3 regions of the Sporosarcina sp. P18a genome follow, and region 3 is predicted to be linked to each of the others. Evidence: riboswitches for the same ligand, from Rfam matches in the RefSeq annotation. Region 3 holds a riboswitch; each other region holds the start of a gene.

Region 1 (2,250 bases), on a different contig from region 3:
ACCCGTTGCTTCCCACATTTTATCCCAATTCACGTTTGGGAACCATTGCTCAATCATGGATCAGCACCTCCGTCTTCACTTCATTGGCATCCAGGAAAGCAATTGCTTCCTCTATAACCGCCACGTCCCCTACTAGTTGCAAGACGAGTGTGCCGTATGCGCCGTCACGTGTTGTCGAAATATTTCCTTGCACGATGTTGACATCGATGGGGAATTTACGGATCAATTCAGCAAGTAGCGGCTGCTCTGTACGGTCGCCAATGAAAGCTAGCTTGATCAATTTGCCGTGCGGCGATTCCTGCTGTAAATGTGCCATCGCTGCGTCCGTATCTGCACTATCAGTCACTTGCGAAATGAAACGCTTTGTAATATCCGCTTGTGGGGATTGGAAGACATCTAGTACATTGCCCATTTCCACGACTTTCCCCGCTTCCATGACCGCCACGCGATGACAGATCTTCCGGATGACGTGCATTTCATGCGTAATCAACACAATCGTTAGTCCAAGACGCTCATTAATATCTGTTAGTAAATCAAGAATCGCATTCGTCGTCTCTGGATCTAGTGCGGACGTCGCTTCATCACAGAGCAGGACTTCAGGATCATTTGCAAGCGCGCGCGCAATGCCGACACGTTGCTTCTGACCACCTGATAATTGCGATGGATACGCCTGTTCTCGACCTGTCAATCCAACGAGATCAATCAATTCCTTCACTTTTTGCTTACGTGCCGATTTCTTTACGCCAGCAATTTCGAGAGGAAACATGATATTCTCTTCTACTGTTCTAGACCACAGTAAGTTAAAGTGCTGGAAGATCATGCTGATTTTCTGACGCGCATTCCGAAGGCCAGCACCTTGTAATGAAGTCATTTCTTGTCCGTGAATCATGATACTGCCGGACGTAGGCGTTTCAAGACCGTTCAATAGTCGAATTAATGTACTTTTTCCTGCCCCACTGTACCCGATGACGCCGAAAATTTCTCCCTCTTTGATGGATAATGTCACGTCATCTACCGCGACAATTTCTGAACGGTTCAATTGGAACTTTTTATGAACGTTTGTTAGTTGAATCATTTTCCGCACCACCTTATTAAGTCTTTTAAATCTGTTTTTTTAGAATACTACAAGCACTAGGCTCTCGGGACGTTACAGACTTACCAAAAAGGCAAAAGGCGCCTTTGTGGTAAGTCTTCCAACGCCTGTCGAGCCTGCACGGCGCTTTCCGCTTTTGTATCATCCAGCTTCAGATGCCAGCTCCTCGGGTCGTTTCGATCTTAAGATCAAGGCAAAAAGCGCCTTGCTTTTAAGCTCTCCAACGCCTGTCGGAGCTAAACGGCATCCTCCGCTTTAGTTTAAAAAAGCCTTCCTGCAGATAAGCAGAAAGGCCGAACGTATGTAGTTATGTACGTTACCATTTCTCTCATCTATCAAAGCATTACGCTTTGAGTGAATTGGCACCATTTCACATATGTGACGGTTGCCGGGCTTCATAGGGCACTTCCCTCCACCGCTCTTTATAAGAGTTACGTATTCAATTGATTAACTACTTATACCATACTTTTATTTCAATTGTCAACTGAGCTTCTCTAGTAGATACGGGACGGATTGAAAGGCGTAAATCTTTTCTACAGGCTGTCCTTTTCGGTGAATGAGTAAACAAGGAACACTTTCCACCTCATATTCAGTTGCGATTTCCTGGACATAATTCAAGTCTGCCTTTCCAATCGGTAGTTGCGGGCGCATTGTCTCGATCACCGTAAGCATTTTTGAAGCGACTGCACACGTTCCACACATTGGTGTATATAAATAAAAAGCGGCTACTTGCTCTGCCGCCTGTGTGCGTTGCCAGTCTTCAATTGTCCAATGATTCATGTTGTCCACCTGCCAAATACTTGGAATGTACTTTAAAATTAGCAGCAGCTAAAATGCTTGCCAATAGCTTAACGGGAGTCGTTTCCACTTGACGGTAGAGACGATCCGTGTATAAATGTCTCGCTTCTGGATACAGTTGTTTGAACAGCTTACGAATGGACTCACCGGAGGCGTCCGCATCCATAAAGACGAACAGATCTTGCTGCTCGTACGGTTCAAGCAGTTCTTCAATATGATACGCACTGATCGTGCCATTCGTACAAAGAATCTCTACAGGCTCTGCAAGGATCGGTACTAGCCGCTTACGATCCGAACCGCCTTCTACAATGAGAACTTTCGGGTCCATCCTGTTTCCTCCTAGCGTGTAAAAAAGCGCT
Region 2 (2,250 bases), on a different contig from region 3:
TCCTTTTAAATCAAGTGGAATCGCTGAAAAATCTTTCGTTGTACCCGATAAGTACTCCTTCATCTTGCTTATATAGACTCCGAGCTTTGTTTCATCTTCTATTAAGTCAACTGTATCAAACCGGTACGACCAGTCCTTCATACGTTCTACACTATCTTCAGCTAGTCCGGCATAGCACAGTCCCTGTTTTGTAGCAGCTATTGTTACAATCCATTCATTAAAATCAAAATTTGTCCAATAAATCAGTTACGCCACTCCCCTTTCATCCGAACAACTTCAAGCCTACAGCACCGAAAATAATGAGCGATAAAAAGAAGAGACGTTTGATGCTAGCAGATTCTTTGAATATCAAAATCCCCATCAATACGGCTCCTGCCGCTCCTAACCCTGTCCATACCGCATACGCTGTACTCATCTGTATTTCGCGCATAGCAAGAGACAGGAAAACAAAACCAAAACCAAAAATCCCCACAATTAGTAACAGTCTTTTAATTGAACGCTTCTGTAAATAATAATTAATACTCACCACACCGAAAATCTCACCGAGACTGGCAATCACTAAGTATACCCACGCCACTGTCAGCCACCTCCTTCTGTATCGGCTTTTTCATCTGTTGTCAGCTTAATGCCGACTACCCCAATGACGATGAATCCGATGAAGGTCAGCGTAACCCACGTAAAACCTGCTTGAAAGAAGAATATATCCACTAAAAGGATTGCAGCGGCACCAGATCCGGTAAAAACAGCGTATACCGTGCCGGAAGGTAATCTTTCACATGCTTTTATAATGAAATAAAAACTCAATACAATCGCCATAACCGTTCCGGTCCATTGCATTACAGTTTCAGAATAACGAAGACCGACTACCCAGAAGATCTCTATAACAGCCGCCAATGCGACATAGCCCCAAGCCAAAATGAAAATCTCCTTTCCATTATGAATAGTATCTATCAGTATAACAAATCTTTTACTGAAACAAAAAATCAATAACTGATGTTAAAAGGAAACTTGCATCTAGTATATCTGCGTGATAGAATAAATTCGTCAACAGTTTTTCCTATATTATGAATATTCTTATCGAGAGAGACGGAGGGATAGGCCCAGCGATGTCTCAGCAACCAGCCACAGGCACGGTGCTAATTCCAAGGGTGACAACCACCTTGAAGATGAGAATACTGTATACACTTGTATGTTCGAGGGCCTATTCGAAAAGAAGAGGTTCTTTTTTATTTTGCCGGGGGGATGGATATTCATGACAAACAACGGATTAGAAACTAGATTAGTACAACTTGGAAACCACAGTGATGAGAAAACCGGAGCAGTCAATACACCGATATACTTGTCTACAGCGTACCACCATGAAGGTCTAGGCAAGTCCACGGGATATGATTACACACGAACAAAAAACCCTACGCGTTCTATCCTAGAGGATGGAATTGCAAACCTAGAATCAGGTGACCAAGGATTTGCATGCAGTTCTGGAATGGCAGCCATTCAACTTATTTTATCTTTATTTAAAACAGGTTCGGAACTATTGGCGCCTGAAGACTTATATGGCGGTACCTATCGCCTGTTTAATCAATATGAAGAGACGTATAATATTAAGACGCGTTACTTATCGTTCGATGATGTTTCAGAAGTCGAGCAAGCGATTACTGATCGTACAAAAGCGATCTTCTTGGAAACGCCTACAAATCCATTAATGCAAAACATAGCCATTAGTACGTATGCGGAATTGGCTAAAAAACATGATTTATTGCTAATTGTCGACAATACGTTTTTAACACCTTATTTCCAGCGGCCAATTGAGGAAGGCGCAGATATTGTCATTCATAGCGCAACGAAATATATCGGTGGACATAATGATGTGCTTGCAGGTCTAGTCGTGGCAAAAGGTGAGGATTTATGCGAACGTCTATTTACCAATCATAATGCGATTGGAGCTACATTGTCTCCTCTTGATTCATGGCTTGTCGTACGCGGTCTAAAAACATTGCATTTACGCATGAAACAGCATGATGCAAATGCGAAAATGATGGTCTCTTATTTAGAACAAGAACCTCTTATTGCCGACGTGCTCTACGCTGGAATCGGTGGTATGTTATCATTCCGAGTACAAAATAGTGAGTGGGTCGGGCCATTCCTTGAAAATATGAACTTAATTTCATTCGCCGAGAGTTTGGGCGGTGTGGAAAGCTTCATTACGTATCCGACTACACAGACGCATATGGATATCCCATTAGAAGAACG
Region 3 (2,250 bases):
TTATGTTGCATCTTGACGATCGAGCCCATCGCCATGTTGCTGATGCGTGGAGAAGCAAGTGAATTATCTGCCATTGTTATAGCGTCAACTCCCGCGTCATATAACAAATTTGCACCTTTGATATAATCTTCTGTTTCCAAGTGGCGCGGTGTATCTAGTTCTACAATTACCGTACGCTCTGTTTTCGCTTTTTCGTGAAGAGGTTGATGTTTTGCCGGATCCGCTTCATGAATCACGATAGGTTTCGCCGGTTGTACGACCTTTTCCGTGATAGGTGTCAGTCGCGCTAACTGTGTTTTCGCCGCTTTAATATGCTTAGGTGTTGTCCCGCAACATCCTCCAATCAATCGAACGCCTTGATCACGAAGTAATACAGCAGCGCGTCCAAAGTATTCTGCCTCTGATTCATAAACAATACGTCCATCTTCTACATCTAATAGACTGGCGTTTGGATATGCGGATAAAAATGCTTTCTCTGGTAATGTCACATTATCGAATGCTTGAATCGTGTGGTAAGGACCTAATCGACAGTTAACGCCTACGATATCTGCTCCAAGAGACTCGAGCTGATGAAGTGCATCGTTTAATGAAAGTCCGTTCTGTAATACACCGGGATCATGCATAGAAACTTGTGCAATCAATGGAACATCCGTAATTTTCTTTAATGTTGTAACTACCGATGATAACTCTTCAAAGTCATAATACGTCTCCAATAGGAGACCATCAGGATCACCTGTTAATAATGCATTGGCTTGTTCAAGTACGACTTTTTCAATTTCATCCAATGTCGCATCGCTTTTACGTATACCTCGCAAGCCGCCTATTGTTCCAAGTACAAATTGCCCCCCAGGCGCCGCTGCGCGTTTGGCAATTTGAATGGCTGCTTTATTGAAATCCGTGACATGACTTTCTAAGCCGTAGCGAGCTAATTTGATTGCGTTCGCACTGTAAGTGTTAGTCTGGATTATATCTGCACCAGCTGAGATGTAGTCTTGGTGAATTTGCTCTATAATTTCAGGCTTTTCTATATTTAGTTCTTCATAACAGTAATCAATTCCGTAAGAATATAAAATCGTCCCCATTGCACCATCTGCCGTTAGGACATTTGTTTGTAGTTTCTCGAGCAATGACATAAATCCATCTCCCCTTTAGCCTTTTTTAATCAAAAAAAGCCTTCAAGTATATTAGAAGGCTTTGTAATCTCAATGACTAGTTCCCTCTCATCTTTTCAGAGTGTCAATTTGACAGACTGCTGGAAGTAGCACCTTGCCTAAATGGCTGGTTGCTGAAGCGTCGACGGGCCAGTCCCTCGGCTTCTCTTGATAAGATATGTTTCTTATTCAATTATTTAGATTATTCTAACCACATCATAGCGGCTTTGTTGGATATCGTCAAGTGAACGTTTGGTGAAGTTCAAAGCGCGGAGTTAGTGCATAGAGAAATTGCGGTATATATGCTAAAATTAATGAAATAACTCGAAAAGGTGAGAAATTATGCGTTTCTTTAAATACTCATTTCCAATCGCTGTTCTTGTAGGTACACTTGCTTGGATTATGATAGGTAACAGTTACGAAGAGGTTGCTTATGATATGCGTGTGTACATTACAATTGGGGCTGCTATATTCAGTGGTTTAATCTCAAGTGTTTTGTTTCGCAAAGAAAAGGAAGAACAGATTGATGAGAAGAAGTAGGCTGTCAGCGGTATGCTGCAGTCTTTTTTTGTCTGCTTTTATGAGTTAACCAAAAAATAAATTTTGTTGACACGTAATGGGTTAACCGATATTATTTATGAGGTAACCAATTTAAAAAGAGGTGTCGTAATGACAATAGCAGCAGAGAGAAGACCGGGAAGTAGATTCAGCGCACTAACTATTGTATATAGCGGGATGTTCGCAGCGTTAATGATGATTGGAGCGAATATTACATCCTTCGTGCCGTTTTTAGTAGTTGGTGGAGTACCCATCACATTACAAACTTTTTTCGCTATCTTATCAGGACTATTACTTGGTAGTCGTCTAGGTGCGTTATCGATGACCGTCTATATGTTAATAGGACTAGCAGGAGCACCAGTCTTCGCTAAATTTTCAGGAGGCTTCGGTCAGATCTTGAGTCCGACGTTTGGATTTATTCTCACGTTTATTCTGATCGCTTATGTAGCCGGAAAGATTGTTGAGCGAAAGCATACTATGTCTGCCTTTATTATCGCAGCATTTGTCGCTACAGCAATCAACTATATACTAGGTACAAGTT

The links. A riboswitch is a leader RNA that binds a small molecule or an ion and turns the genes downstream of it on or off. The one in region 3 is predicted to bind S-adenosylmethionine.
Region 1: linked by a shared signal. The riboswitch ahead of CSV75_RS12990 (methionine ABC transporter ATP-binding protein) and the one ahead of CSV75_RS10470 (bifunctional homocysteine S-methyltransferase/methylenetetrahydrofolate reductase) in region 3 are both predicted to bind S-adenosylmethionine.
Region 2: linked by a shared signal. The riboswitch ahead of CSV75_RS13490 (methionine biosynthesis PLP-dependent protein) and the one ahead of CSV75_RS10470 (bifunctional homocysteine S-methyltransferase/methylenetetrahydrofolate reductase) in region 3 are both predicted to bind S-adenosylmethionine.

Annotation. Positions count from the first base shown of each region.
Region 1 is NZ_PDYQ01000005.1:52,812-55,061, forward strand. Features, by position in the region: gene CSV75_RS12985 (methionine ABC transporter permease) at 1-57, opposite strand, end outside; gene CSV75_RS12990 (methionine ABC transporter ATP-binding protein) at 50-1,075, opposite strand; SAM riboswitch class I at 1,419-1,524, opposite strand; gene CSV75_RS12995 (thioredoxin family protein) at 1,574-1,873, opposite strand; gene CSV75_RS13000 (toprim domain-containing protein) at 1,854-2,219, opposite strand.
Region 2 is NZ_PDYQ01000006.1:17,272-19,521, forward strand. Features, by position in the region: gene CSV75_RS13475 (methylated-DNA--[protein]-cysteine S-methyltransferase) at 1-246, opposite strand, end outside; gene CSV75_RS13480 (DMT family transporter) at 263-577, opposite strand; gene CSV75_RS13485 (DMT family transporter) at 580-915, opposite strand; SAM riboswitch class I at 1,072-1,173, shown strand; gene CSV75_RS13490 (methionine biosynthesis PLP-dependent protein) at 1,253-2,250, shown strand, end outside.
Region 3 is NZ_PDYQ01000003.1:158,181-160,430, reverse strand. Features, by position in the region: gene CSV75_RS10470 (bifunctional homocysteine S-methyltransferase/methylenetetrahydrofolate reductase) at 1-1,133, opposite strand, end outside; SAM riboswitch class I at 1,218-1,329, opposite strand; gene CSV75_RS10465 (hypothetical protein) at 1,494-1,691, shown strand; gene CSV75_RS10460 (biotin transporter BioY) at 1,821-2,250, shown strand, end outside.